3 regions of the Rhizobium sp. PAMB 3174 genome follow, and region 3 is predicted to be linked to each of the others. Evidence: predicted binding sites of a transcription regulator. Region 3 holds the regulator's gene; each other region holds the start of a gene.
What was found. The regulator PhoB, encoded in region 3, activates phosphate uptake and scavenging genes when phosphate is short. The targets are predictions, from matches to a motif close to TGTCATNNANCTGTCAT.
Positions count from the first base shown of each region.

Region 1: the regulator PhoB is predicted to act here: its motif matches at 3,707-3,723, upstream of ACU5AY_RS04815 (alkaline phosphatase).
Region 2: the regulator PhoB is predicted to act here: its motif matches at 5,935-5,951, upstream of ugpB (sn-glycerol-3-phosphate ABC transporter substrate-binding protein UgpB).

Region 1 covers NZ_CM128608.1:1,011,511-1,021,568, reverse strand. Annotated here, with positions in the region: gene ACU5AY_RS04830 (ABC transporter permease) at 1-638, opposite strand, end outside; gene ACU5AY_RS04825 (ABC transporter ATP-binding protein) at 640-1,326, opposite strand; gene ACU5AY_RS04820 (hypothetical protein) at 1,336-1,803, opposite strand; gene ACU5AY_RS04815 (alkaline phosphatase) at 1,900-3,654, opposite strand; gene greA (transcription elongation factor GreA) at 3,919-4,395, shown strand; gene ACU5AY_RS04805 (glycosyltransferase family 4 protein) at 4,440-5,498, shown strand; gene ACU5AY_RS04800 (FkbM family methyltransferase) at 5,495-6,304, opposite strand; gene ACU5AY_RS04795 (hypothetical protein) at 6,440-7,438, opposite strand; gene ACU5AY_RS04790 (hypothetical protein) at 7,435-8,085, opposite strand; gene ACU5AY_RS04785 (glycosyltransferase) at 8,176-9,201, opposite strand; gene ACU5AY_RS04780 (glycosyltransferase family 25 protein) at 9,494-10,058, shown strand, end outside.
Region 2 covers NZ_CM128608.1:3,192,444-3,202,501, reverse strand. Annotated here, with positions in the region: gene ACU5AY_RS15385 (sulfite exporter TauE/SafE family protein) at 1-279, opposite strand, end outside; gene ACU5AY_RS15380 (complex I NDUFA9 subunit family protein) at 284-1,264, opposite strand; gene ACU5AY_RS15375 (DUF1330 domain-containing protein) at 1,409-1,696, opposite strand; gene pyrF (orotidine-5'-phosphate decarboxylase) at 1,732-2,439, opposite strand; gene pmtA (phospholipid N-methyltransferase PmtA) at 2,529-3,122, opposite strand; gene dnaN (DNA polymerase III subunit beta) at 3,276-4,394, opposite strand; gene rsmI (16S rRNA (cytidine(1402)-2'-O)-methyltransferase) at 4,645-5,538, shown strand; gene ACU5AY_RS15350 (YraN family protein) at 5,543-5,911, shown strand; gene ugpB (sn-glycerol-3-phosphate ABC transporter substrate-binding protein UgpB) at 6,107-7,426, shown strand; gene ugpA (sn-glycerol-3-phosphate ABC transporter permease UgpA) at 7,534-8,418, shown strand; gene ugpE (sn-glycerol-3-phosphate ABC transporter permease UgpE) at 8,430-9,278, shown strand; gene ACU5AY_RS15330 (sn-glycerol-3-phosphate import ATP-binding protein UgpC) at 9,281-10,058, shown strand, end outside.
Region 3 covers NZ_CM128608.1:3,024,272-3,034,329, reverse strand. Annotated here, with positions in the region: gene pstS (phosphate ABC transporter substrate-binding protein PstS) at 1-278, shown strand, start outside; gene pstC (phosphate ABC transporter permease subunit PstC) at 383-1,336, shown strand; gene pstA (phosphate ABC transporter permease PstA) at 1,340-2,182, shown strand; gene pstB (phosphate ABC transporter ATP-binding protein PstB) at 2,179-2,982, shown strand; gene phoU (phosphate signaling complex protein PhoU) at 3,030-3,749, shown strand; gene phoB (phosphate regulon transcriptional regulator PhoB) at 3,776-4,459, shown strand; gene ACU5AY_RS14545 (GcrA family cell cycle regulator) at 4,606-5,139, opposite strand; gene ACU5AY_RS14540 (acetylornithine transaminase) at 5,541-6,740, shown strand; gene argF (ornithine carbamoyltransferase) at 6,770-7,687, shown strand; gene ACU5AY_RS14530 (Hsp33 family molecular chaperone) at 7,735-8,721, shown strand; gene ACU5AY_RS14525 (cupredoxin domain-containing protein) at 8,898-9,242, shown strand; gene ACU5AY_RS14520 (FTR1 family iron permease) at 9,261-10,058, shown strand, end outside.

The DNA.
Region 1 (10,058 bases), 2.0 Mb from region 3:
TCGTCATGCTCATCGTGCTCCTCGCCATCGTGATGGCCGAGGCCATGGATGTCCCACACCGCCTGGATCGGCACCATGATCGCCTTGTCCCAGGCGCTACCGGACGGCTGCAGGCGTCCGACGACCGTGTAGGCGAGCTCGGTATGTGTGTGCCCGCCCTCCGCTTCCGTACCGTGAAGCGGTTTGACCGTCGCACCGATTGACAGGTCGACATCGGCGCCGATCACCGCCTCGCCCTCATGCGCAAAGACCTGCCCGTCGGCAAAGCCCGGCGCCAGATTGGCGACGAGCTTCGTCGTCGTCCCCACGATCGGATAATGGCCGTAGAAATCGCCGAAGCCGATCGGCGCCGCCCAGGCGACGCGCGGATCCTTGTCCAGGTCCTTGAGGATATTGCCGTCCATCAGCGGCAGCGGTGAGGCCTGCAGAAAGACAGACGACAGCACGAGCTGCGTCTCGCTGCCCGCCGCGCCGATGACGAGATCGAATTTTTCAGCGGCCCGCGCCGAGCCGAGGCGAAGCGCCCTCTCCTGCAGCGTCACCGCAACGCCGAGCGCGACGGCAAGTGCCACGATCAGAACGACCACGACGGCGCCAAGTCGAAAGCGGTTGAGATCGGCGAGAATGAAGCGAAACATGTCAGGCCTCCTCGGTGACGGGCTGGGCAGACTGAATCCGGCCGGCAGAAAGTCGCATGCGCCTGTCGAACCGCGAGATCAGCCGCTCGTCATGCGAGACGACGATCAGCGTGCATTTTTCCTGGTCGGCGATCGACAGGAGCAGGTCGGCAACCTGAGCGCCGCTCTCGACGTCGAGGCTGGCGGTCGGTTCGTCCGCGACGACGACGCCCGGCTTGCGCAGCACTGCGCGCGCGACCGCCACACGCTGCATTTCGCCGCGCGACATGGTCTCGACCTTCTGGTCCGGACGCGAGAGCCCAACCGTCTCGATAAGCTGCCGCGCCCGCTCGATCGTCCCGTGTCCGGCCGCACCGGAAAGGCGCGCCGGCAGAAGAATGTTATCGAGCGCCGACAGGCCCTCGAACAGATGGAAATCTTGCATCACCAGCCCGACATGGGTACCGCGCCAGCGATCGCGCCGGCTTTCGGACAGGCCGGCAAGTTCGGTCCCCGCCCAGCGGACCGAGCCGCGTTTAAGCGCCTGCAAGCCGCAGATGACGTTGACGAAAGTGCTCTTGCCGGAACCGGACGCGCCGGTCACCGCAAGCCGCCCGCCGGCCGGCAGGTCGAAAGCGTCGATGGCGAGCACGGGTGCAGGCAGGCCCGGATAGCCGACCTCCAGAGAACTCACTTTCAGGTCGATCATGGGGTACCTTCAGCTTTCCCAGAAACGTGCGTCGCGCAGCCGAAGCCGGCTTAGGAACCCCGTATCCGGATCGACCCACGAGCCGACTTCCATGCGCCCCTCAACGGCGATCCGGGTGCCGCCCGGCAGGAAGGTCTGTTTGTCGCCGAGATAGATGACGACGATATTGTCCGGCCAGTCGGCATCCGACGAGCAGAACGGGCAGAGTGCCATCGGAATTTCGGTGAGCACGAAGAAATTGGCTTCAGCTTTGAGCGGCGGCGCCATGAAGCCGCCCATCGTCACCGGCTTGCCGTCGAGCGATTTCACCTTGTCGGAGAACTCCAGCCCGAGCACGGTGACCTTGCTGTAAAGCTCGTCAAACGTCAGATCGGTTGCCGCGAATGCCGGTCGCGCCAGGGCAGCCAAGGGCATGCCGGCGGCAAGCGTCATCAGGCGTCTGCGGGACATCTGGAATGGAGAGGGTTGACGGTTCATCTCCGCCTCCTGATCTTTGATTTGCGGTCGTTGTTCGGTTCGAACGCGGTTCCGGGCGAACCCGCCGCCCGGAACCAACTTGTGCGAAGCGTCGAATTACATCGACTGCGAGCCGAGCGCGAAGGTGTCCATCAACACCTTGTAGACGTCGCTCTGCTCCATGTAGCCCTTGAATTCTTCCGAGCCGGGGCCGGCGGCCTGCAGCACGACGTCATCAACGGTATGGGCAGCGGTGTCGCCGTCAGACGGGATGTTGGCCGGCATCAGCACGGCGCCGGGGATATCCTTGTAGGCCGGGTTGGCGACATACTTGCCGTCGGCATTCTTGATCGACGGCTCGAACGGACCGTCCATCTTCGGGCGGAAGGTTTCGTAGTATTCCGGATGGTTGCCGGCATACATCTGGATGCGGCGGGAAACATCCACCTTGTCCGGATAGCCGTCGCCATTCTCGTCCGTGTAGTTCGGGAAGCCGGCGTCGTCATAGGTGCCGACCTTCTCGCTCATCACGTCGCCCGGCTTTTCGTCATCGACGGTGCCGACGATGGAGACGCCATGGGTATGGTCGCCGGTGACGACGATCAGCGTGTCCGGATGGGTCTTGGCGAACTCCATGGCAACGCCGACGGCCTTGTCCATCTCGATGACGTCGAATTCGGAGCGTTCCCAGTCCATCGGGTGGGACATCTTGTCGACCGAAGCGGCTTCAACCATCAGGAAGAAGCCTTCCGGGTTCTTCGACAGCTGGTCGATGGCGGTCTTCGTCATGTCGACGAGGCCCGGCTGATCGGGGAACTTGTCGACAGTCCCCTTCTTCAGGAACATGCGGTCGAGCGCGGTGTCCATGTTGCCGGTGTGGAACAGGCCGAGCAGCTTGCCGGTGTTGGTGCCGGAAGCGGCGTCCAGTTCGGTCTTCGAAGTTGCGAGCGTATAGCCGGCGTCCTTGAACTGGGCGATGTAGTCGTTGTCGTCCTTGCGCTTCGAGCCGGGAACGTCCTTAGACAGGAAGTAGGCCGAGCCGCCGCCGAGGATGACGTCGGGCTGGGTCTGCATGAACATGCCGACGATCTCGGCCTTGTCGGCGCGCTTACGGGTGTGGGCGATAACGGCGGCCGGGGTCGCATCTTCGATTTCAGCCGTGGAAACGACGCCGATCGACTTCTTCGTGGTGCGGCGCAGTGCTTCTGCTATCGTCTCGACCTTCGGATCGTCAAGGCTTGCCGGCGTACGGTCGGCATAGACGCCAAGGGCATTCACGCGCGACTTGTGGCCGGTCATGTAGGCCGACATGGTATTGGCGGAATCGGTGGCGATCGAATGGGTCGACGACGTGCCGATGAAGGCCATGCGGTCGAGATCATCCATGTTGAGGCGGCCATCGGCCTTACCCTCGGTCATGCCCTTCGACATGATGCGGGCGGCGGTGCGGTGCGCGACAGACAGGCCGTCGCCGAGGAAGAAGATGATATTCTTGGCCTTCGGCGCAGCCGGCGTGCCGTAGACGTTCCAGGTGACCGACTTCGTTTCGTCGCCAGCCTTGACTTCGACGGTGTAGTCGCCGGCCGAAGCGAGCGCCAGATCGCGCAGGATCAGCGCGGAGCCGAGGACGGCATCGTCCTTGCCCTTCTCTTCGGCGACGAATTCGGCCGGCTTGCCGAAGACGTCGGCATAGGGCTTGCCGTTGACGGTGACAGCGACATCACCCTCGCCATAGACCTTGTCGAGCTCGACCTTGAAGTCGAAGGGCGAGTTGACGAGGATCGTTGCACGGTCGAGCGGATAGACGGTGGCGGCATGCGCGGCGCCGGCCAGCATGGTCGCGGCGGCGAGCGCCGAAAAATATTTCATCATGGTCTTTCTCCTTAGGCAGGGAATTGCGACACCCGTCCGATAGTCCCTGTCCGTGACACTTGGATGAAGGCCGCGAGCCCCTGGTGGATCGGGCGAGAGGCAGCACGGCAGGAGAAGCCGGCTAAAAAAAACTCGCATTTCCCCGGGCGAGTCTGCTATAAACGCTCAAATTGACAGTTTGACATGGTTCCGAAGTTCCTCTTCGGAACCTGTTTTCTTTTGTCCCTATGCAGAACGAGCGGGACGCGCAGTAAGGAAAAGGAAATGGTAGAAAAAGTTCCGATGACCCCGGGTGGTTTCACCAAGCTCAACGAAGAGCTTCGCTGGCGCCAGCAGGAGGAACGCCCGAGAATCATCGAGGCGATCGCCGAGGCGCGCGCCCATGGCGACCTTTCGGAAAACGCCGAATACCACGCCGCCAAGGAAGCGCAGAGCCACAATGAGGGCCGCGTCGGCGAGCTAGAAGACCTGATCGCGCGCGCCGAAGTCATCGACCTGACGAAAATGTCCGGCTCCACCGTCAAGTTCGGTGCGACCGTCAAGCTCATCGACGAGGACACCGAAGAAGAAAAGACCTACCAGATCGTTGGCGACCAGGAAGCCGACGTGAAGGCAGGCCGCATCTCCATTTCCTCGCCAATCGCCCGTGCGCTGATCGGCAAGGAAGAAGGCGATTCCATCGAAGTGAATGCGCCGGGAGGCTCCAAGGCCTACGAAATTCTCGCCGTCAGCTGGGGCTGAGAACGCCCGTGACGGACGGAAACAAGGCCACCGCGAAAGCAGCGGTGGCCGATCTCCGCGACATCGACATCATCGCCCCCAACTTCAAGCAGCGGCTGTCCGGGGTCACCTCGACGATCATCCAGCTCGTGCCCGTCCAGCGCGGCCTCGGACAACGCATTGCCGTGCTCGGACCCGGCCTGCCGCCTACCCTGCCTCATATCCGCTACCGCGACCTCTGGCGCCTCTGGACGCCGCCGAAGGGCGAGCGCTTTCGCGTCTGGCATGCGCGGCGCAACATCGAGATGCTGCCGGCGATCATCCTGCGCGATCTTCTGCGCATGCCGCTGAAGATCGTCTTCACCTCCGCCTCGCAGCGCCGCCATACCGGCTGGACGAAATTCCTGATTTCGCGCATGGACGCGGTGATCGCCACCAGCGCCAAGACGGCGGCCTATCTCGAGGTCGAAAGCACCGTCAGCCTGCACGGCATCGACACCGCCCGCTTCTCGCCGCCCGCCGACAAGGCCGAGGCGAAGCGCGCGCTCGGCCTTGACCCGGCGCAGAAGATTGCCGGCTGCTTCGGCCGCGTGCGCCACCAGAAGGGCACCGACCTTTTCGTCGACACCATGATCCGCCTGCTGCCGGAACGTCCGGACTGGTCCGCGATCATCGCCGGCCGCGCCACGCCGCAGCATGTGGAATTCGAGAACGGCTTGAAGGAAAAGGTGAAGACGGCGGGCCTCGCCGATCGCATCCTGTTCGTCGGCGAGCATACCAACATCAACGACTGGTACCGCGGCCTCGACCTCTTCATCGCGCCACAGCGCTGGGAAGGCTTCGGCCTGACCCCGCTCGAAGCCATGGCCACCGCCGTCCCCGTCATCGCCACCGACGTCGGCGCCTTCCCGGAACTGATTGTCACCGATGAAGCCGAAACCGGCACCCTCATCCCCCGCGACAACCTCGACGCCATGACGGACGCCGCCCGGCAGTTCATGGATGACGAAGTGAGACGCCAGCAGGCAGCCGAACACGCGCTCCGCCACTCACGGCAGAACTTCGCGATCGAAAGCGAGGCGATGAGGCTGGGGGAGGTTTATGCGGGGCTGATGGGCGGTTAGGCGTATTTACTATTTTCGAAAAGGACCGTCACCCTCGACGGGTTCCAGTCGACAAGTTTGAAACCCGCCTTGGTCGCAATATTGACAACGGGGACGAGTGTACTTTCCTTGCTCACGCCGCGCTCGAAACCGCAATCGACGGTGAGGTATCGCGTTCGCGACAACGCCAGTTGCGCTCCCTCCAAAATCTCGGGCTCCGCACCTTCCGCCTCAATTTTCATCACCGCAATCTTCTCAATTCCCTTGTCGACGACGAACTTGTCGAGAGGAATTGCCTTTACGGTCTTCACGGCCGAAAACTGGTTGATTTCAATTAGAGAACTATCTGCCGTATCAGACTTCGAATAGAATGACAGAGTATCTTCATTCTTCCAGAGCGCTACTCGGTTGGTCATTTGCATGCCGTCAAAATTGTTCAGATCGCAACAATCCGCTTCAGCGTCCTCCGGCTCGAATGCGAAGTAATCGAACTTCCATTTCTTTGCGAAAAGCCCCAACTCACCGATATTGGCACCACAATCAATAAAGGCACCTGTCGTGTCTTGCGAAATCCGATGCAGCAGGTAACTTTTTGCCAGAGCGTCTATCCTGTGATCAACGCCCTTCTTATAGTTCCACAGCCGATCACGATGAACAATATTGAGAGCGCCGTGGCCGTGCACCACCCCGATAGGGCCATCATTCCCTTTCATGGAAATGCGAAGAGGATGACCTTTAGCGCGATTGACAAGATTTGTGTAGATTTCGAAAGGTCCAGCAGGAAGACATTCATTGAACCGCTGCGACACACGCTTAATTAGCCCCAATACCCGTCTCCCACAGATCGCACAACAAAACATGCGGTCTTCATCGCCGCATGGCACTCAATGGTATAAATTTTCACCCAAGCGATTGAAAGCAAAAATAAAAATTGACCTCAATCGCCGGAACGTCACTTTCTTCTAGTACGATATAACAAATCGTAGTTCGCGATCGGTCTCTCGCATATAATTCCTGAAATCAGAAGAGTTGCTATGCGCCTGTCGCTTTATTTTTTCGATCCATTCCATCTCGCCGGTTCTCGGAGCAGTGCGCCTTTCCCATGACGGCAGGCTGTTCAAGATTCCGAACCAGTACGAAACCCGGTCCTCGGGTATCCCCAAGTCTGGAAATGGCATGAAGTCAACGTCCTCCAGACGCATGTGCTTGCGTTCATCTCTCTCACGATAATTCAAGCAGAAGTAAATAAAGTCGGTATCCGTTAGCTCACTCTGATACCAGTCATCTCCGTATTTTTCTCTGAGGGTACGAGATGTCCGAATGAACTTATCAAGAAATTCGTCTTTCGGATTGTTGGCCACCTTCTCCTGAAAAGAAGTCAGGCTCAGAAATGGAATGTGAAGCAGACATAGACGTCGTTCTTCAGCCCGGAACAAGGACAGCAGGCTTTTCTTGCCATTATAGACATGGTTTCCGTGTGCGGCAGAAAAATGAACAGTCTTCTTTGTATTATAGACCATTTTCCGGGTATGGGCGAGCTCAGACGACACCGTAAACTGTTGGACTCCGGCAGCGTCCAGTCTTCCGCTGAATTTCTTTGGCGGGATCACCGGACGCCAATACAAATACAACCCACAATGATATTTGTGCGCCGCGAGCGCAGACTGTAAAGCGCCAGCGGTCGTCACGCTCAGTAATTCGTCGGCATCCAGAAAAAAAGCGAAGTCAAAGCCTTTGCCTTCGCGCTCATACAAAAAATTCCAGGCGATTGGCTGATAAAATCCATACTCTGCCAAACTGAACCAGCGGACCTCGTCGGAATTGTTCGGAATATCCTTCCCTGAATTGTGAACAACAATAACTATCTTGTCGAAAAGGCGCTCATGATGCGCCAAGAAGAGCGACATGTATGGGAGAACATTATTGACCTGCACGAAGCAGACTGTGCTTGGGCTGGTCACGCTTCCTCAACCTCACAAAACACAACACGGCGATTGTTGCGGACGAGAGACCTGTACAACTTTGTGTCCGCCATCTCGTGAAAATTGTCATGCAGGTGGTTGTTATCGTAGAAATGCCCGCCGCTCCAAGCCACTCCAATCCCACAGACATGGATACATGCGGCGTTTGGATAGCGTTCAAGAGCATATTGTACCGCCATCATACCTGTGGAGGGCCGGCTGCCACGGAAGTATGGCGGCTGCCCACGTCTGCGCTTCTTGAAAGCATGCCACCAGTTTCGAGGATTGGACAGAACCCGAAGCCAATCGAGAAATGAATAGTGGCGATAACTGAGCCGCCAGAGATGGCCGTTGCTCAGATTTACCCCAGTTTGATAACGGAAGTTGACGTCTCTCAACCACTCCATGCCTGTCGGCTGCCAGTAGACCAATTCTGCAAGCTCTACCCCTTCGACAGCCTCGCGATCTCCTTTATTTTGCTCCCCCCTGTCCTTCCGACAGAAATTGAGGGACGCAAATCCGATTGTATGCACGTCTTTGAATCGGCTCTTTGCATAGGCAATGGCACCATTTGCCAGTATTACCACATCCGGTTTGACCGAAGGCCAATGTGGATCAGGCTTTGAGCCAACCACAAAGATCTGCACCAGATTGCTCCTCCTCAAAATTGATCGAACTGATGCTCGGCAAACAATACGAAATTAATCTGTGAACCTGCATCAGCACAGCACTCGCGACTATCTACGCCCGTTCTTGAACAGCTCGATATAGGCATCGCAGATCGCGTCCTCGGAAAACTGGCTGACCAGCGTAGCACGGCCGTTTTCGCCAAGTGTGGCGGCAAATTGCGGATCGGCGATCAGGCTGTTGATGGCGCGGGCGAAGCCGGACACGTCGTCGATATCGACGAGAAGGCCATTTTCGCCGTCGCGTACAAACCACATGGGCCCCTCCGAACGCGAAGAAACCACCGCCTTCTTCTGTGCCCATGCTTCCAGAATGACATTGCCCAGCGGTTCGTGGCTCGAAGGCATCACGAAGACATCGCAAGCGGCAACGTAGCGGCGCGTATCCTTGTGCCAGCCGAGGAAGCGAACGCGGTTCTCCAGCCCGTTTTCGCGAACATCGGCTTCCAGCGCCTGTCGCTCCTCTCCGTCGCCTGCGATCCAGAGATAAGCGTCCGGCACTTCCTTCATGGCCTTGATCAGCAGATGAAAGCGCTTTCGCTTGACGAAACGGCCCATGGTCATGACCAGAGGCACGCCCTCGGGCGTGTCCGCCTCCGCCCGCGAAGCCGGTTCGACGATAGCCGTATCGGTGAAATTGGAAATCACCTCCACGCCGCGATCCCAACCAAGCTGGCGCACGTGGTCGCCGATGCCAGGCGTGTTGCAGACCAGAACATCGGAATTCTTGAAGTAACCAAGATGGGTAGGATAATCGCCGAGACGCGAAAGCCTGATGCCGCCCTTGTAGGCAGGCATCAGACGCGCACCACGCGTCGACCAGGAGATGATTGCGTCCGGCTTCTGCATCTCGGCCATCATCCTGACCCGGATCGGCAGCAGCAGGCGGTCGATGGAAAGATTCCTGAAGTTGCTCTGCACCACCTTTGCATGCGCTTCGACATCACTGCGCCACCTGCGATTCCAGCGCATAACGGCTGTCTGCTCGACACCGCGTTTATCAAGTGCTGCAACGAGATGAACAAAGAACCGCTCTGCGCCACCATCCTTGCCGAAAATATATTGATGTACGCGCATCGCCCGCCTCGATCTTTCTTCAGTCCATGTTTTTGGTATCAGGAGCCATCGCAACAAGCCCTGAGAGGTATGGCCTCATCTACAGATTGAAGAGGGACCGGACAAGCGGCGATGTTCCTTTGCCAGGAAAATGTCCACCGCGGAGGGCAGCAAATAGGCGCCAAAGTGTCGATGTTGCCGCGACTGAGCTCGGCTCGCCCTCCTGCCAGGACACGCTGACACCACACTGATGTTGCAAAGACCGGCGCGATCCATCACAAGGAGCCAAGTTCATGCCGCTGGAATTGGGTATATGCAATCACTCGACGTTTATGTGATCAATCTTGACGGAAGCAACGATCGTCTCGACGCCATCAGCAGCCGGCTTGCCGCTTACGGCGTAACATTTCAGCGCGTTTTGGCCTTCGATGGTCGCAAGCTCGACCTGTCCCGGGTTGAAGATTATGACGCAAACGGCTCCGAACGCTACATGGGACGCGGCCTCGTCGGCGGCGAGATCGGCTGCTACCGCAGTCACCTCCAGGCGGCAGAGCGCTTCCTCAAATCGAACGCGCGCTATCTGCTGATCCTTGAGGATGATGCCTTGCCGCTGTGTAATCCGGTCGAACTTCTGGCCAAGGCACTGCCGGATCTCGACAGGATTGACCCCGATTGGCGCCTGATCAACATCGGCAACAACAAGTTGAAGATAACGACGTCGCTTGAGCATTACACGGTTGGCGACTATCAGTGCGAGCTCGTTGCAGCCCATTACTTTCCCATGACAACCAGCGCGATCGTATGGTCTCGCCTGGGCGCGAGGCTCTTCGTCGAGGGGCACAAAACGATCTTCGCTCCCGTCGACAACTATTTCCGCT
Region 2 (10,058 bases), 170 kb from region 3:
ACCCGCGCCGACGAGCCCACCGACCAGAAAGGCGCCGATCTGCGGCCAGGCGATGTCCGCGCGCTGCATGACGGCCCGCCCGGCATTGGAGCCGAGCTGCACGGCGCCGTGGACGGGGATCAATGCCGCCACCGGCATGTAGAAGCTCAGTACCGCAAGCATGGTCACCCCGCCGCCGATGCCGAACGTGGCGGTCAGCGCGGAGGTGAAGAAACTGACGATGACGAGAACGGCTGCTGCCGCCGGATGAAGGTCGGGCGGCAGGAGCGTTTGAAGCATGGGATCAGGCAGCCTTGCCGCTGTTAGTATACTGTCCGTGCTGACGGTAGCGCACGAGGTAGGACGGCAGGACCGACTGCAGGATCACGGGCGTGATGCCGATGCCCTTCAGCGTCCGGCCTTCCGCCTCGGCTTCCGGGGAAACGAGATTGTCGCTCTTCAGGAGCGTCACCTGGTCGGGGGTGAGTGGCGGTGCGATGAACGGGATCATCGAGGCGATGCTGCCGATCATCGATGCAATGCCGAAGGGGATGGAAACGAGCGGACGCTTGCGGAAGATGACCGCCAGCGTGGTTTCCAGACACTGCTTGAAGGTCAGTACCTGCGGACCGCCGAGCTCGTAGATCTTGCCCTTGGCGACCTTGCCGTCGACGGAGCGGGCGACGGCTTCTGCCACGTCTTCCACATAGACCGGCTGGAACTTCGTCTTGCCGCCGCCGATCAGCGGCAGGAAGGGCATGAAGCGGGCCATGTTGGCGAACTTGTTGAAGAAGTCGTCTTCCGGGCCGAACACGATCGACGGGCGCAGGATGACGGCGTCCGGCTTGATCGACAGAACGGCAGCCTCCGCCTTGCCCTTGGTGCTGGCATAGGTGGATTCAGCTGATGCGTCGGCGCCGATCGCCGAGATGTGGGTCAGGCTGGCATTGGCATTGCGAGCGGCTTCCGCCACGGCCCTGGCGCCGAATTCCTGGACGGCATCAAAAGTCTGGCGGCCGCTTTCGAACAGGATGCCGACGCAGTTGACGACATGGTCCGCACCCGCGACGGCGGCATCGATCGAGGCGCGGTAGCGCAGGTTCGCCTGCACGAAGGAAATCTGCCCGACATTGCCGGCGGGCTGCAGGAACCAGGCGAGATCCGGGCGGCGGACCGCGACGCGGATCCGGTAGCCGCGCTTGGCAAGCGCGCGCACCACATGGCGTCCCACGAAACCGGACCCTCCGAACACGGTGACGAGTGGAGGAAGGTTGGCAAGAGTCATGGCATGCTCCTCGGCAATGAATAGGCGTCTTTCAGTGAGCTCATTTCGTCTCTAGCCGAATTGGCATTCGAGGTGAAGTGCCAACTCGCCGCATGGAAAGCGCTTTTGCAGTCTTTTGTTGCAATTGCGAAGCCTGCTCGCTGCTCAGACGCCCTCGACCAGCATCAGTTCTCCATCCGCGTATTTCTGGCGGATCTTGATGGCTTCCTGGTATTCGGGCGAGTTGTAGCAGTCACGCGCCGCCTGCAGCGACGGAAACTCGATGATGACGTTGCGGGCGCGCGGCTTGCCTTCGCACTCGATCACTTCTCCGCCACGGGCCAGGAAATTCGCGCCGAAGCGCTCGAACGCCGGCTTCGCGGCAGCTACATACTGCTTGTAGTTTTCGGGGTCCCGCACATCCATGTGAGCGATCCAGTATCCCTTGGCCATCGTTCTCTCCCTGTCTGGTTTTGTTGCTGTCGATGTCAGTTGTTCGCCGGCCAGAGCGCGGCATGCATCTCGTCGAGGATCGCCCGCGCCGCGGCCTTCGGGTCGTCCGACTTCACGATTGGCCGCGCGACGACCAGGTGGCTCGAGCCGGCGTGAATGGCTTCGCCCGGCGTCATCACCCGCTTCTGGTCGCCCTTGTCGGCGCCGGCGGGGCGAATGCCCGGCGTGACCACGGCCATGTCGGGGCCGAGGATGCCGCGGACGGCGGTCGCTTCTCCGGCCGAGCAGACGATGCCGCCCATGCCGGCCGCGCGCGCCTGTTCCGCCCGTCTGGCGACGAGGCTCTTCGCGTCCGTCGCATAGCCGGCGTCGGCAAGATCGCCGTCATCCATGGAGGTCAGTACGGTGACACCGAGCAGGCAGAGCCCGGAGCCCTTCGCGGCTTCGACGGCGGCCTTCATCGCCTTCGGATAGGCATGCAGCGTCAGCATGCTCATGCCCATCTTGGCGATGTTCTCGACCCCGTGCGCCACGGTGTTGTCGATGTCGAGGAGCTTCATGTCGAGGAAGATCTTCTTGCCGCTTTCGGCAAGTTCGCGGGCAAATTCGAGCCCGCCGGCGAACACCAGCTGATAGCCGATCTTGTAGAAGGAAATGTCGTCGCCGATCTGCGAGACGATCTTCTCCGCCTCCGCAACGGTTGGAACATCCAGCCCGACGATCAGCCTGTCGCGTGCACTCATCATTCGATCCCTCGTCCGATTTCAGCCGGCTCCAAGTCGCACGGGACGCCGTCGAGGGCAAGGGAAAATGTGGCTTGTAAGGGGAGGGATCAGGCCTTGCGGTAGATCCAGAGCTGCGCCGGCGGAATGTTGCGGACGATGAAGTCGAAATGCTGGATCTGGTAGCGGTCGGGACAGGCGATGACCGGCGACACCGGGCCATAGGTGATCTGAACGACCGGGCGGCCGGGCGGAATGCGGGTGAGAAGGCTCTCAAGGAAGCTGACGCGGGCGTGCATCGGAAAATAGAGGAGCGGCACGGCGGAAATCACGCAGTCGAAGATGAGGTCCTTCTTCTCGCCGAGCGTCCGGTCGAGATCGAAGGCGTCACCATGGATGAAGTTGACGCCCTGGAACTGCTCGACGAGATGCCGGTAGAAATCCGAGGAATACTCGATCGCATAGAGGTCTTCCGGCTTCACGCCCTTTTCGAGGATCGCCTTGGTGATGACGCCCGTTCCGGGGCCGAGTTCCAGGACCGGCAGGCCGGAGCCGGTATTGACGACGCTTGCCATCTTGCGGGCGGTGACGGAGGAGGTCGGGACAATCGCGCCCACCTGCTTCGGCCCCTGCATCATGCCTTTGAAGAAGCGGATCTCCGCATCGAATTTCTTCTCCAGCTTTTGCTTCAGGCGGATCGCCATGGCGTCCTCTCCTCTTCCCGTCGTTATCGTTACAAAAAATGTCGCAGTCTGATTTATATAAGCGTCATCGTCAGTTTTGCAGCAAATTTGCGCTGCCTGTTTCTTCGTGCCTGAATTGCCGGGAATTGCGGCTTTAGCGAGACCGAGGCAGCGTCAAACGCGCATCGGCATCAGGACGTACAGCGCGTCGTCGCCGGCGGTGTCGCGAATGAGCGTCGGCGAGCCGGCGTCGGCGAACAGGAAGATCGCCTCGGAGCCGGACAGTTGGCCAGTAATGTCGAGCAGATACTTGGCATTGAAGCCGATCTCGAGCGGGTCGTTCTCGTAGCCGGCTGCGATTTCGTCGGTCGCGCTGCCGGAGTCCGGATTGTTGACGGTCAGGAGAAGCTGGCCGTCGGAGAGCGACAGCTTCACCGCCCGGCCGCGCTCGGACGAGATTGTCGACACGCGGTCGACCGCCTGCGCGAAGGTCTGGCAATCGACGGTCATTTCCTTGTCGTTGCCGGTCGGGATCACGCGCTGGTAATCCGGGAAGGTGCCGTCGATCAGCTTCGACGTCATGATGATCGAGCCGATGGTCAGGCGGATCTTCGCATCCGACACTTCGACGGTGACGACGACGTCGGGATTGTCGACGAGCTTCTGCAGTTCGCCAACCGTCTTGCGCGGGATGATGATGCCGGGCATGCCTTCCGAGCCGGACGGCGCATCGACGTCGGCGCGGGCGAGACGGTGACCGTCGGTCGCTACCGCGCGCAGCTTCAGGTCGCTGCCGGCTTCGACCGTATGGAAGAAGATGCCGTTGAGATAATAGCGGGTCTCTTCCGTCGAAATGGCGAACTGCGTGCGGTCGATCAGCATCTTCAGGTCGTTCGCCTTCAGTCGGAAGGTGTGGCTGAACGTGCCGGCGGTCAGGTCCGGGAAGTCCGACTGCGGCAGGCACTGCAGCGAGAACTTCGAGCGGCCCGAGGCAACCGTCATCGCCGTGCCGTCCGTGTTGGTGGCGAGCAGCACTTCGGCCCCGTCCGGCAGCTTGCGGACGATGTCGTAGAGCAGGTGGGCGGGAACCGTGGTCGCACCGGCCTGTTCGATATTGGCCGGCGTCGCCTCGGTGATCTCGAGGTCGAGGTCGGTCGCCTTCATTTCCAGGCTGGCGCCGTCGGCCTTCAGCAGCACGTTCGACAGGATCGGTATCGTATTGCGGCGCTCGACCACGCGATGCACGTGGTTCAGCGATTTCAAGAGATTGGACCGCTCGATCGTAATACGCATTGTGACTCTGCCGCTTTCGATAGGACCATCCGGACGGATGGCGGTATTTCCATGGACTGTGCCGGGACCGGGCCGGCGGGCGTGGAGGCGCAAAATGGCAGATGTTACCGTTGCATTGCAAGGGCTTTGTCGTCGCGCAGCCTGTCTTATCCCCGGAGCTTGCGGGCTGAGCGGCCTTGCCGCATAACGGTCCGACGCACCGCGGCGCCGAGTGTGGCCTCGGTATGGGTAAAGTACGGAATGAATGTCGATGAATGAAAGTCCCGCCGAAGGCCTTCGTGGCTACCGTCTGAACAATGTCGTGGTGCCGGCGCGCCCGCTGGAGCCGGCGCTTTATCTGGTGGCGACCCCGATCGGCAATCTCGGCGACATTACCCTTCGGGCGCTGGAAACGCTCGCCGGCGCCGATGTGCTCGCCTGCGAGGACACCCGCGTCAGCCGCGTGCTGCTCGACCGCTTCGGCATTCGCGGCCGCCCTTACGCCTATCACGAGCACAATGCCGCCGAGGCCGGGCCGAAGCTCCTGCAGGCGCTGGAGGAGGGGCGCTCGGTCGCGCTCGTCTCCGACGCCGGAACCCCGCTCGTCTCCGATCCGGGCTACCGGCTGGCGCTGCAGGCGATCGAGGCGGGCTACCGTGTCGTCCCCATTCCGGGCGCCTCCGCGCCTTTGGCAGCACTTCTCGGTTCCGGCCTGCCGAACGACGCCTTCCTGTTTGCCGGTTTCCTGCCGTCGAAGGATAAGGCCAGGCGCGACCGTCTTGCCGAGCTCGCCGCCGTGCCGGCGACGTTGATCTTCTTTGAATCGCCGCACCGGATTGCCCCCACGCTCACTGCCGCGTCCGATGTGCTTGGAGCCCGCCCGGCCGCCGTCTGCCGCGAACTGACCAAGACGTTCGAGGAATTCCGCCGCGGCTCGCTTGCCGATCTCGCCGCGCAATATGAAGGGCAAACCGTCAAGGGCGAGATCGTGCTCGTCATCGGTCCGCCGGAAGAGGCCGCGCCACCCGAGGCCGCCGACGTCGACAATATACTGAGAGAGCTCGCAAGCGCGCTGCCGGCCGGCAAGGCCGCTTCCGAGGCGGCAAAGCGCACCGGCCTGCCGCGCAAGGAGCTCTACGACCGCCTGATGGCGCTGAAGGGGTGACGCGATGGCCGACGGCGACGGCAGCTCCCGCAAGCGTAGCGCCTATCGCCGCGGCCTCCTGTCGGAATATATCGCCGCCGTCTTTCTGATGTTCAGGGGCTACCGCATTCTTTCGGTTCGCTATCGAACGAAGGTCGGAGAGATCGACATCATTGCCCGCCGGGGCGATCTTGTCGCCTTCGTCGAGGTGAAGGCGCGGGCCGGAGAGAACGCTGCCATCGACGCGGTCGGTTATTCCACCCAGCGCCGCATCCGGTCCGCCAGCGAGATCTGGCTTTCCCGCCAGCCGGATTACGCCCGGCTTTCCTGGCGATACGACATTGTCGCCGTCGTTCCCTGGCATTTGCCGCGCCATTTGCGCGACGCATTCTGACGGTTCCGGTGCCCGCGTCGCGCCGTCATGAAACTGTCATCCGATTGTCACCTGCCGTTCATTCGATGTGGCTAGAGAACCGAAAGTAAAGCGAAACCGTCCGGTCGCTGAACGAACGTCAAAGTGAAAATTCAAGCTTGACGGCCCACCCAACGTCTTTAATGTCTCAACTCTTCTGAGGAGGAGAGGAACACCATGATAAAGAAAATCGCTTTTGCCGCCCTGGCGCTCAGCCTGACGGCCTCCACATCCTATGCCAAGACGCAGATCACCTGGTGGCATGCCATGGGTGGCGAGAATGGCAAGAAACTCGAAGAAATCGTCGCGAACTACAACAAGTCGCAGGACAACTTTGAAGTTATCCCGACCTACAAGGGCTCGTATCCCGAAACGATGACCGCCGCGATCGCCGCTTTCCGTGCCAAGCAGCAGCCCGATATCGTGCAGGTCTTCGAAGTCGGCACCGCGACGATGATGGCGGCCAAGGGCGCCGTCTACCCGGTCTACAAGCTGATGGCCGACACCGGCACCGAATTCGACCCGAAGGGCTTCATCTCGGCCGTCGTCGGCTACTACTCCGATACCGACGGCAACATGCTGTCCATGCCGTTCAACTCGTCCACCCCGGTCCTTTACTACAACAAGGACGTCTTCAAGAAGGCCGGCCTCGATCCGGAAACTCCGCCGAAGACCTGGGAAGACATGGAAGCCTATTCCAAGAAGATCATGGAATCCGGCGCGGCCAAGTGCGGTTTCACCACCGGCTGGATCTCCTGGGTTCAGCTTGAGAACTTTTCCGCCTGGCACAACCTGCAGATCGGCACGAACCAGAACGGTTTCGGCTCGGTCGACTCGCAGCTGACCTTCAATGGCCCCACGCAGGCGCGCCACTGGGCGAACCTGAAGAAGTGGCAGGACGAAGGCCTCTTCCAGTACGGCGGCCCGGTCGGTGGCGATGACGCTCCGCCGAAGTTCTATTCGCAGGAATGCGCCATGTACATGAACTCGTCGGCAGCCCGCGCAGCCGTCGTCAACAACGCCAAGGACTTCGAAGTCGGCGTCGGCATGTTGCCGTACTACTCCGACGTCCAGGGCGCTCCGCAGAACTCCATCATCGGCGGCGCAACGCTGTGGGTGCTGCAGGGCCACGACCAGGAAGAATACAAGGGCGTGGCGGACTTCTTCCACTACCTGTCCTCGCCGGAAGTCCAGTCCGACTGGCACCAGTTCTCCGGCTACCTGCCGATCACCCAGGCTGCTTATGACTACACCAAGAAGCAGGGCTTCTATGACAAGAACCCCGGCGCCGAAGTGGCTCTCAAGCAGATCACGCTGAATGAGCCGACCGAAAACTCCAAGGGTCTGCGTTTCGGCAACTACGTTCAGGTTCGCACCATCATCGACGAAGAATTCGAAGCTCTGCTGTCCGGTCAGAAGGACGCCCAGGCTGCTCTCGACTCCGTCGTTGAGCGTGGCAACAAGCTCATTGCCGATTTTGCCGCGACGAACCAGTAATACCGGTTCATTGACGTCAATCTGAACGAATGGCAGGGCCTGCGGCGGATGTCCTATCCTCCGCAGGCCCTTCATCCCATGCAATACCTGACCGTCGGACGCCCATCATGCAGACCAAGCGCACGATATTCGGCAACAAGATACTGCCGTACTGGCTTTTGCTTCCGCAACTTGCCATCACTCTGATCTTCTTCATCTGGCCGGCCGCTCAGGCAATCCGCCAATCGTTCCTGCGTGAGGATCCGTTCGGCCTCAGTACGGCATTCGTGGGCCTGCAGAACTACAAGGCCCTGTTTGCCGATCCGAATTATCTGAATTCTCTCAAGGTGACGCTCGTCTTTTCCGTCAGCGTGGCCGCCTCGTCGATCATCCTGGCGCTGATCCTGGCGCTGGCCGCCGACGGGCGCCTGCGCAGCCGCAATGCCTATACCACGCTGCTCGTCTGGCCTTACGCGGTCGCACCCGCCGTCGGCGGCATCCTGTGGTGGTTCATGTTCAATCCGACGATCGGGATCGCACCCTATCTGCTGCAGGGGCTCGGTTATCAGTGGAACCACCGCCTCTCCGGCGTCGACGGCATGATCCTTGTCGTGCTTGCGGCGAGCTGGAAGCAGATTTCCTACAATTTCCTGTTCTTCCTCGCTGGCCTCCAGTCCATCCCGCAATCGCTGAAAGAGGCGGCTGCCATCGACGGCGCCGGTCCGGTCAAGCGCTTCTTCACCGTGGTCTTCCCGCTCCTGTCGCCGACGACCTTCTTCCTGATCGTCGTCAACGTCGTCTACACCATGTTCGATACCTTCGCCGTCATCCACGCCACCACCAAGGGCGGCCCGGCGCAGGCCACCAACATCCTCGTCTACAAGGTGTTCAACGACGGCTTCATCGGCCTCAACATGGGCTCGTCCGCAGCCCAGTCGGTCGTGCTCATGGGCATCGTCATCCTTCTGACCTTCATCCAGTTCCGCTTCGTCGAGCGGCGCGTACAGTACTGAGGAGAGAGCGGATGGTTGAAAACAGACCCGGTCTCAAGATCCTGTCGCACATCGTGCTCCTGATCGGCGTGGCCACCGTCGCCCTGCCGGTCTATATCGCCTTCATCGCGTCGACGCATGGACCGACCGACTTCCTGTCCGGGCTGATCCCGCTGACGCCAGGGGGCCATGGGTGGGAAAATTACAAGACCATGCTGACCAGCGGCATGGCATCTTCGGGCGCGCCGCCCGTCGGCCCCATGATGGTCAACAGCCTGGTCATGGCGCTGTCGATCGCCATCGGCAAGATTGCCATTTCCATCCTGTCGGCCTTCGCCATCGTCTATTTCCGCTTTCCCTTCCGGCAGTTCTGCTTCTGGATCATTTTCATCACCCTCATGCTGCCGGTCGAGGTTCGCATCGTGCCGACCTTCCAGGTCATCGCCAGCCTGCACCTGCTGGACAGCTATGCCGGTCTGTCGATCCCGCTGATTGCCTCGGCGACTGCGACCTTTCTGTTCCGCCAGTTCTTCCTGACGGTGCCGGACGAACTGCTCGAGGCGGCCCGCATCGACGGCGCCGGTCCGATGAAATTCTTCAGGGATATCCTCGTGCCGCTGTCGCGCACGAACATGGCGGCGCTCTTCGTCATCCTCTTCATCTATGGCTGGAACCAGTATCTCTGGCCGCTGATGGTGACGACCGATCCCCGCTATTACACCATCGTCATGGGCATCAAGCGCATGGCCGACGTCGCCGACGCAGAGCCGCAGTGGAACCTTGTCATGGCGACGGCCATGCTCGCCATGTTGCCGCCGGTCCTCGTGGTCGTCTTTATGCAGAGGCTCTTCGTAAAAGGCCTCGTGGAAACGGAGAAGTAACAATGGCGTCTATCGAAATCGACAAGGTCGGAAAGGTTTATACCGGCGGCGTTCAGGCCGTGGATAACGTTTCGATCTCGATCGCCGATGGCGAATTCATCGTGCTGGTCGGTCCGTCGGGCTGCGGCAAGTCCACGCTTCTGCGCATGGTCGCCGGGCTGGAGACGATTTCCAGCGGCACCGTCAGCATCGGCGGCAAGGTCGTCAACCGCATGGAGCCGGCCGAACGCGACATCGCCATGGTGTTCCAGAACTATGCGCTCTATCCGCATATGAGCGTCTACCAGAACCTGGCCTATGGTCTGAAGAACCGTGGCACACCGAAGGCCGAGATCGACGCGCGCGTCGCCGAAGCGGCCCGCATGCTGCAGCTGGAGCCTTATCTCGACCGCAAGCCGCGCGCCTTGTCCGGCGGCCAGCGCCAGCGCGTCGCCATGGGCCGCGCCATCGTGCGCAAGCCGGCGGCCTTCCTCTTCGATGAGCCGCTGTCGAACCTCGACGCCAAGCTGCGTGTCTCCATGCGCGGCGAGATCAAGCAGCTGCAGCGCCGCCTCGGCACGACGTCGATCTACGTCACCCACGATCAGCTCGAAGCCATGACGCTGGCCGATCGCCTCGTAGTGCTGAATGGCGGCCGTATCGAGCAGATCGGCACGCCGCTCGACGTCTATCACAATCCGGCCTCCACCTTCGTCGCGAGCTTCATCGGCTCGCCGGCGATGAACCTCGCCAAGGCATCCGTCGACGGCAACCAGCTGTCGATCGGCTCGGCCGTGATCG
Region 3 (10,058 bases):
CGCAGCCGGGCTACGGCGTCATCCTCGCCAACCAGCCGGGCGCTGAATCCTGGCCGATGACGGCTGCTACCTGGATCCTCGTCTACAAGCAGCCGGAAGACGCTGCTGCGACCGGTTCGGCTCTGAAGTTCTTCGACTGGTCCTACAAGAACGGCGGCAAGATGGCCGACGAACTCGACTACGTCGCGATGCCGGAAAGCGTCGTCAAGAGCGTTGAGGAAATGTGGGCCAAGGACGTCGTCGGTTCTGACGGCAAGCCGCTCTACTCCGCAATGTAATGCATGAATGAAGAGGGGCGAGTTCTCGCCCCTCTTCTTCTTTCGGTTCCAGGCCTGCGAAGGGGAATAGCCGCATGTCGATGGCAGCAGTCACAGATCAACAAATGGCAGGTCGCCGCGAAAAGGTCGTCCGGCGCTTCGCTCTGACCGATGCGGTTTTCCATGCCGTTTCCCGCGCATCCGCTGTCATCGTCCTCCTTCTTCTCGGTGGTGTTGCGGCCTCGCTGTTCATCGGATCGTGGGACGCTCTTTCCAAGTTCGGCTTCTCCTTCCTTGTCACCGAAAGCTGGAACCCGGTGAAGGAAAACTTCGGCGCCGCTGCTCCGATCTACGGCACGATCGTCACTTCCGCGATCGCCATCCTGATCGCCGTGCCGATCGGCATTGGCATCGCCATCTTCCTGACCGAGCTCTGCCCGCGTCCGCTGCGCCGCCCGATCGGCATCGCCATCGAGCTACTCGCCGGCATTCCGTCGATCATCTACGGTATCTGGGGCCTGTTCGTTTTCGCACCGTTCATCCAGACGAAGGTTCAGCCCTTTGTAATCGATCTTTTCCACGACGTGCCGATCCTCTCCAGCCTTTTCGCCGGCCCGCCCTACGGCATCGGCCTGCTGACCTCCTCGCTGATCCTGGCGATCATGGTCCTGCCGTTCATCTCGTCGATCACCAAGGATGTGTTCGACACGGTGCCCTCGGTGCTGAAGGAATCCGCCTACGGCATCGGCTGCACCACCTGGGAAGTGATGAAGAACGTCGTCGTTCCCTATACCCGCGTTGGCATCATGGGCGGCGTCATGCTCGGCCTCGGCCGCGCTCTGGGCGAAACCATGGCCGTCACCTTCGTCATCGGCAACGCCCACCGCATCAGCGCCTCGCTCTTCGCACCGGGCACGACCATTTCGGCGACGATCGCCAACGAATTCACCGAAGCGGATGGCGAAATGTACACGTCCTCGCTGATCGCTCTCGGCCTTATCCTCTTCATCATTACCTTCATCATCCTTGCCATCGCGCGCTACATGCTGATGCGCATCGAGAGCAAGAAGGGAGCCTGACCGATGTCCTCGATCTATCCCCGTCGCAAGATCAAGAATACCGTGATGATGACGCTCTGCGTCGTCGCCGCCGGCATCGGCATCATCTGGCTTGCGCTCATTCTCGGCGCGCTGGTCTACAAGGGCGCCGCCGGTCTGAACCTGCAGGTCTTCACCGAAATGACTCCGCCTCCGGGTGAGGAGGGCGGTCTTCTGAACGCCATCGTCGGCAGCCTGATCGTGACCATCATCGCGATGTTCGTCGGCACGCCGATCGGCATCCTGGCCGGCACCTACATGGCCGAGTACGGCCGCTTCAGCAAGCTGACCATGGTCGTGCGCTTCATCAACGACATCCTGCTGTCGGCACCGTCCATTGTCGTCGGCCTGTTCATCTACGAGATCGTGGTGCGCCCGATGGGCCACTTCTCGGCGCTGGCCGGATCCTTCGCGCTCGCCGTGCTGGTCATCCCGGTGGTGCTGCGCACGACGGAGGACATGCTGAGCCTCGTGCCGAACGCGCTGCGTGAAGCCGGCACGGCGATCGGCGCACCGCGCTGGATCGTCATCCGCTCGGTCGCCTACCGCGCCGCCTCGTCGGGCATCGTCACGGGCATCCTGCTCGCCGTCGCCCGCATCTCCGGCGAAACGGCGCCGCTTCTATTTACCGCGCTCAACAACCAGTTCTGGAGTTCCAACCTCAATGCTCCGATGGCGAGCCTGCCGGTGACGATCTTCCAGTTTGCCCTCAGCCCCTATGAAGAATGGCAGCAATTGGCCTGGACCGGCGCATTGATCATAACCATGACCGTCTTGGGTTTGAGCGTAATTTCCCGTAGCCTGACCGGACGCAGAGAGGACAGATGAGCCAGATGCTTTCCCTAGACAAAGTCGCCCCACAGAAGGCCGCCGAAAAGACGAAGATCGAGATCAAGAATCTCAACTTCTACTATGGCAACAGCAAGGCCCTGAAGGACATCAGCCTGTCTCTGCCGGAGCGCAGCGTCACGGCCTTCATCGGTCCGTCGGGCTGTGGCAAGTCGACCCTGCTGCGTGTCCTGAACCGGATCTACGAGCTTTATCCGAAGCAGCGCGCCGAGGGCGAGGTGCTGATCGACGGCGAGAACATTCTCGACAAGTCGAAGGACCTGAACCTGCTGCGCACCAAGGTCGGCATGGTGTTCCAGAAGCCGACCCCGTTCCCGATGTCGATCTACGAGAACATCTCCTTCGGCATCCGCCTGTACGAGAATCTCAATAAGAGCGAGATGGACGAACGGGTGGAAGCTGCCCTGACCCGCGCCGCCCTGTGGAACGAGGTGAAGGACAAGCTGCATGCCAGCGGCCTCAGCCTGTCCGGCGGCCAGCAGCAGCGCCTCTGCATCGCCCGCACCGTTGCCGTCAAGCCGGAGATCATCCTGCTCGACGAACCGGCCTCCGCTCTCGACCCGCTCTCGACCGCCAAGATCGAGGAACTGATCGACGAGCTGCGCGCCGACTACACCATCGTCATCGTCACGCACAACATGCAGCAGGCTGCCCGCGTTTCGCGCCAGACCGCCTTCATGTATCTCGGCGAGCTGGTTGAATTCGACGAGACCGCGAAGATCTTCACGTCTCCGAAGGAAAGCCGCACGCAGGACTACGTCACCGGTCGCTTCGGCTGAGCCGCAGCCGCGCTGAAGCCTGCCTCAAGATATCAGGGAACACCAAAATGCCCTCGACACAACAGCATCTCATGTCGGCCTACGACGATGAATTGAAGTTCCTGCAGCGCCGGATCTCCGAAATGGGTGGTCTCGCCGAGCAGATGGTCAGCGAATCCGTGCAGGCGCTGGTCACCGGCGACCTGGCGCTTGCCCAGAAGCTGATCTCCGACGACGTCGTCCTCGACGTTGGCGAGCGCGAAATCGGCGACGCCGCCGTCGTCACCATCGCCCGTCGTCAGCCGGTTGCGGCAGACCTGCGCGAAATCATGGGTTCGATCCGCATCGCGGCCGACCTCGAACGCGTCGGCGACCTGGCCAAGAACATCGGCAAGCGCGTCATCGCCGTGCAGGGCACGGGTGTGCCGCGCAAGCTCGCCCGGGGCCTCGAGCATCTGTCCGAGCTTGCCTCGGTGCAGCTCAAGGAAGTGCTTGACGTCTATACCAGCCGCTCGGCGGAGAAGGCCAAGTCGATCCGCGACCGCGACGAGGAGATCGATGCCATCCACACCTCGCTGTTTCGCGAACTCTTGACCTACATGATGGAAGATCCGCGCAACATCACCACCTGCACGCATCTTCTCTTCTGCGCCAAGAACATCGAGCGCATTGGCGATCACGCGACGAACATCGCCGAAACGATCTACTACATGACGACCGGCAGCCAGCCGGAAGGCGAGCGTCCGAAGGACGACAACACGTCCACCATGGGCGTGACGTCCGAGTGACGGCTCGATAAGTTGGAGAACCGTGAATGGTCCCGAAAATAGCGGTTGTTGAAGACGAGGAAGCTCTGAGCGAGCTTCTTCGCTACAATCTGGAATCCGAGGGCTACGAGGTCGAGGCGATCATGCGCGGCGACGAGGCGGAAATCCGCCTCAAGGAGCGCGTGCCCGACCTTCTGCTTCTCGACTGGATGCTGCCGGGCGTTCCCGGCATCGAGCTTTGCCGTCGCCTGCGCATGCGCCCGGAAACGGAGCGCCTGCCGATCATCATGCTGACGGCACGTGGCGAGGAGAGCGAGCGGGTTCGCGGCCTTTCGACCGGCGCCGACGACTATGTCGTCAAGCCGTTCTCGATGCCTGAACTGATGGCTCGCGTCCGCGCAATGCTGCGGCGCGCGCATCCGGAAGTTCTCTCCGCCGTCCTTCGCTGCGGCGACATCGAGCTCGACCGCGAGACGCATCGCGTCCACCGCAAGAGTCGTGAGGTCCGCCTCGGCCCGACCGAGTTCCGGCTTCTGGAGTTCCTGATGGCCTCTCCGGGCCGCGTGTTTTCGCGCTCGCAGCTGCTGGATGGGGTCTGGGGCCATGACATTTATGTCGACGAGCGTACGGTCGACGTGCACGTCGGACGTCTGCGCAAGGCGCTGAACTTCTCCAACATGCAGGACGTCATCCGCACCGTTCGCGGCGCCGGCTACTCGATGGAAGTCTGAGCTTCGGCCAGTCCGTACCTCGGAGTTTTTGAGAACCCCGCCCATTGTCGGCGGGGTTTTTCATTTGGCCTAAAGTGCGGATACGGAAACGAAAAACGGGCCCCGAAGGCCCGTTCATCATGGTCAGTCGATTGACGCTGCAGCTATCAGTTCGCGGCCGCCGCGCGACGACGGTCGCTGCTGGTCGGCTGATAGGCGAGGCGGGCGTGATAGTTGCAGTAGGGCGACGTGTCCGGGGACTCGCAGCCGCAGAAGTGGAAGTCGTCCTGCAGCGGATCGCCGACCGGCCACTTGCAGGTGCGCTCGGTCAGTTCGGTCAGGGCCAGGCGGCGGGAGATCGGCACGACGACGTTCGACGCAGGAACGTATCGGAGTTCCTGGATCGCGTTGATCTCGACTTCTTCCTTCAGAGCCGTGGCGCCGGCCGTACGGGTGACGGAGCGGGTCGTGACGCGGGCCGCGTAGTTCGGAGCCTTCGGGGCGGTGACGGCTCTCTTGACCGTGCGCGCAGCCGAGGATGCGCCGCCGGACTTGGCGCGTCCGGGAAGATTGAGACGGTGAACCTTGCCGATGACGGCATTGCGGCTGACGCCACCGAGTTGTGCGGCGATCTGGCTGGCGCTCAGCCCATCCGCCCACAATTTCTTAAGCTTTTCAACGCGTTCGTCTGTCCAATTCATTGGGTCTTCTCCGCCTGCAGTCCAATGCATGGCAGAATCCTTCACCGTGTCCCGAATTCCTCCGGGACGGAGTACGCCTCTTGTACTGCCGGGTGACTTTTTTCCGCCAAGCGCAAATTCTTAATGCACGTTTAACCTAGTGCCAGCCTGACTCCGTGACAAGAGTCGCCGGAATCATCGTGATTCGATTTCGCAGTTTTCCCCAACTTGCTTCTTTTCACTTTTTTGCCTGGCGATGGATGCGAGGCCATCCTTCGAATTTGATGCGGCCGCCGCGATCGCCTGATTTTACAGGTGATTTGTTGACATCGGCGACCTATATGATGATAGTGCGGCAACCGCCCAAAAGGCGGTCTTTTTTATTTGTGCCCAGCCAACAAAGCCCAGGAAAGGTCAGCGCCATGGCTCAGAACGGTCCGCTCTACGATACCTATGCAAGAGCACCTCTGCGCTTCGAGCGAGGCGAGGGGATTTGGCTCGTCACCGAGGACGGCCAGCGCTACATCGACTTCGCCGCCGGCGTTGCCGTGAATTCGCTTGGCCATGCGCATCCGCATCTGGTCGAGGCGCTGACGACGCAGGCCGGCAAGGTCTGGCACCTGTCGAACGTCTACGAGAACCCCGGCCAGGAAAAGATGGCCGCGCGCCTCTCCGCTGCGACCTTTGCCGAAAAGGTGTTCTTCACCAATTCGGGCGCCGAAGCGCTGGAATGCGCCATCAAGACGGCCCGGCGCTACCAGTATGCCAACGGGCATCCGGACAAGTTCCACATCATCACCTTCGAGGGCGCGTTCCATGGCCGTACGCTCGGCACGATCGCGGCCGGCGGCAACGCGAAATATCTCGAAGGTTTTGGCCCGAAGGCGCCCGGCTTCGACCAGGTGCCGTTCGGTGACCTCGATGCCGTCAAGGCTGCGATCACGGACGCGACCGCGGCCATCCTCGTCGAGCCCGTGCAGGGCGAGGGCGGTGTCCGTCCGGCGTCCAAGGAATTCCTGCAGGCTTTGCGTGCTATTTGCGACGAGCACGACCTGCTGCTGATTTTCGACGAGGTGCAGACCGGCGTCGGCCGCACCGGCAAGCTCTTCGCCTATGAGTGGGCCGGCATCACGCCGGACATCATGGCGATCGCCAAGGGTATCGGCGGCGGCTTTCCGTTCGGCGCCTGCCTTGCGACGGCGGAAGCCGCTTCGGGCATGGTCGCTGGCACGCATGGCTCGACCTATGGCGGCAACCCGCTGGCCATGGCCGTCGGCAATGCCGTCCTGGACGTCATCCTCGCCGATGGCTTCCTGGAACATGTGCGCGACGTGGCACTCGTCTTCCGCCAGGGGCTCGCTTCCCTGAAGGATCGCTATCCCGATGTCATCGAGGATTTCCGCGGCGAAGGCCTGATGCTTGGCATCAAGGCAAAGATCCCGTCCGCGGAGCTGCTTGCCGCAATGCGCGAGCAGCATGTTCTCGGCGTGCTTGCGGGCGACAATGTCGTGCGCCTGCTGCCGCCGCTTATCGTCAGCGCGGAAGAAGCCCGCGAAGGACTGGCGCGCATCGAGCGTGCCGCCGAGGCGCTTCATTCCGCTCATATCAAGAAGTCCGCCTGAGGCGGCCAAGCGAATTCTGACAGGTTATCATGGCAGCTCCCAAGCATTTTCTCGATCTTTCCGCGGTCTCCTCGGAGGAACTCAGGGGTATTCTGAACGACGCACGCACGCGCAAGGTGGCGACGAAGGACGGAACGGCTGACAAGCCGCTTGCCGGCAAGATGCTGGCGATGATCTTCGAGAAGCCGTCCACCCGCACGCGCGTCTCCTTCGATGTCGGCATGCGCCAGCTCGGCGGCGAGACGCTCTTCCTGTCGGGAACCGAAATGCAGCTCGGCCGCGCCGAGACGATCGGCGACACGGCAAAGGTACTGTCGCGCTATGTCGACGCCATCATGATCCGCACCACCGACCACAAGCGCCTGCTCGAGCTTGCCGAGCATGCGACGGTGCCGGTGATCAACGGCCTGACGGACGACACGCATCCCTGCCAGATCATGGCCGACCTGCTCACCTTCGAGGAGCACAAGGGGCCGGTCGCCGGCAAGACCATCGCCTGGACCGGCGACGGCAACAACGTGCTGCATTCCTTCGTGGAAGGTGCTGCCCGCTTCGGCTACCGCATGAACATGGCCGTGCCGCTGGGCTCCGAACCGCACGACAAGTTCCTGAACTGGGCGCGCAACGAAGGCGCCGAAATCATGCTCTGCCACGACGCCGAGAAGGCCGTGTCGGGCGCCGACTGCGTCGTCACCGACACCTGGGTCTCGATGAACCAGGAGCACAAGGCACGCGGCCACAACATCTTCCAGCCCTTCCAGGTCAACAAGCAGCTGATGGGCCGGGCGAAGGACGATGCGTTGTTCATGCATTGCCTGCCGGCGCATCGTGGCGAGGAAGTGACCGACGACGTGATCGACGGACCGCAGTCTGTTGTCTTCGATGAGGCGGAAAACCGCCTGCATGCGCAGAAGTCCATTCTGGCCTGGTGCCTCGGGGCCATCTGATACGGCGCCGCCTCGTTTCGCGCGCCGAAACTTAAGGAGTATCCGCCATGGCGGAAGAAACCACCAAGCTCGGCGAATTCGGATTCGCCGGTGATGATCACGTTGTGCCTTTCCAGGTGGAAGGGCTCGACGTTCGTGGCCGCGCCGTCCAGCTCGGCCCGATGCTCGACGCCATTCTGGGCCGCCATGACTACCCCGTGCCGGTTGCCCGGCTTCTGGCGGAAGTCATCACGCTCACCGTGCTCATCGGCACGTCGCTGAAGTTTGAAGGCAAGTTCACCGTCCAGACGAAGAGCGACGGCCCGGTCGACCTGCTCGTCGCCGATTTTTCGACGCCCGACAGCATGCGCGCCTATGCCCGTTTCGACGAGGAGGCCCTTGAGCTTGCCATCAGCGAAGGCATGGCCGAACCCGAGCAGCTGCTCGGCACGGGCGTCCTCGCCTTCACCATCGACCAGGGGCGCTTCAGCCAGCCCTATCAGGGCATCGTCGCGCTCGACGGCGCATCGCTCGAGGAAATCGCCGGCACCTATTTCCGCCAGTCGGAACAGATCCCGACGCATATGCGGCTTGCCGCGGCCGAGCTCTACGATCGGGACGAGGACGGCAAGGCCCGGCATACCTGGCGGGCCGGTGGCCTCATCGTTCAGTTCCTGCCCGAAGCGCCGGAGCGCATGCGCCAGCCGGATCTTCCGGGTGGTGATGGCGACGACAATGCCTTGCCGATGTTCGAAGACGATGCCTGGATGGAGGCCCGCACGCTCGCCGAAACGATCGATGCGGACGAATTGACCGATCCGCAGGTCGGCTCGGAGCGGCTGCTGTTCCGGCTGTTCCACGAACGCGGCGTGCGGGTCTTCGAGCCCCAGCCGGTATTCGATCGCTGCTCCTGTTCGCGCGAGAAGATCGGTGGCGTGCTGAAGGGCTTCTCGGCAGAGGAGATCCTGGCGAGCGAGGAAGACGGCAAGATCGCGGTCACCTGCGAGTTTTGTTCGACGACTTATGTGTTCGACGCCAACGAGGTGATCGAATAAGGCCGGTCTGCTGCTGCTTCGGGGTTTCTTGGCCGAGAACGTCGGGCCGCGCGGGCGGGAGGTGCGCTGCCTGCGACATAATATTTCTTGATAAATGATCTCATGATATTAAGGCTGCAGCAAATCTGATGGCCCGGCAACCTGCCGACCATCGCCAACGATCCGGAGTTGACCCGATGAAGGAACGCATGACCATCGCCGTGGCCGCCATTGCCATTCTGGCCGGTACGGCCTTTAGCGCCGCGACAGCCGCTGACGTCAAGACCTACGAGATCACCTTGAGCAGCGAGAGCTTCAGCCCTCAGCAGATCAGCGCGAAGGCAGGCGAACCGTTCCGCATCAAGCTGCATAACAAGACGGAATTGCCGGTCGAGCTGGAGTCGGGGGCGCTCGGCTTTGAAAAGATCGTCGAAAGCGGCCATGACATCGTGGTGAACGTGCGGGCGCAGGAGCCTGGCACCTATGACTTCTTCGATGACTTCCATCCCAAACAGTATGTCGGCCACGTCGTCGTCGAATAATGTGACGGAGGAAGAGGCATGCTGGGCGCACTGGTCATTGTTTTCCGCGAGATTTTTGAAGCCGGCCTGATCGTCGGCATCGTGCTGGCCGCAACCCGGTTGGTTGCCGGCAGCCGCTGGTGGATCGCCGCCGGTGTTGCCGGAGGCATCGCCGGAAGCGTGGTGCTGGCCGCCTTTGCCGGCGTCGTCTCCGAATGGGCGGACGGCTTCGGGCAGGAACTCTTCAACGCCGGCATCCTGGCGATCGCCGCCGTCATGCTGATCTGGCACAATCTCTGGATGGCGCATCACGGACGTGAACTCGCCGCCGATCTCGCCGCCACCGGCAAGGCGGTCAGCGACGGGCAGCGTTCGCTGGCAGCGCTTGCGCTGGTCGTCGGCATCGCTGTCCTGCGCGAAGGCGCCGAAATCGCGCTCTTCATGTACGGCATCATCCTCGCCGGAGGCGACAGCTGGTCGTCGCTGGCGCTCGGATCGGCACTCGGCCTCGTTCTCGGAGCCGGCGTCTCGGCGCTCACCTATTTCGGTCTCGTGAAGATTCCGATGCGTCACCTGTTCTCGGTGACGAGCGTTCTCATCACCTTCCTCGCCGCCAGCATGGCGTCGCAGTCGGCAGCCTATCTGGAACGCGCAGGCAAGATCGACTGGCTGTCCGCTACTGCGTGGGACACCTCCTGGCTTCTCGAGGAAGGCAGCATTCCGGGCCGCCTGATGCACACCATGTTCGGCTATTCCCAGCAGCCGAGCGAGTTCCAGGTCCTGGTCTATGTCGTGACGCTAATTGCGGTCGTCGTCGCCACCCGCACGCTGGCAGCC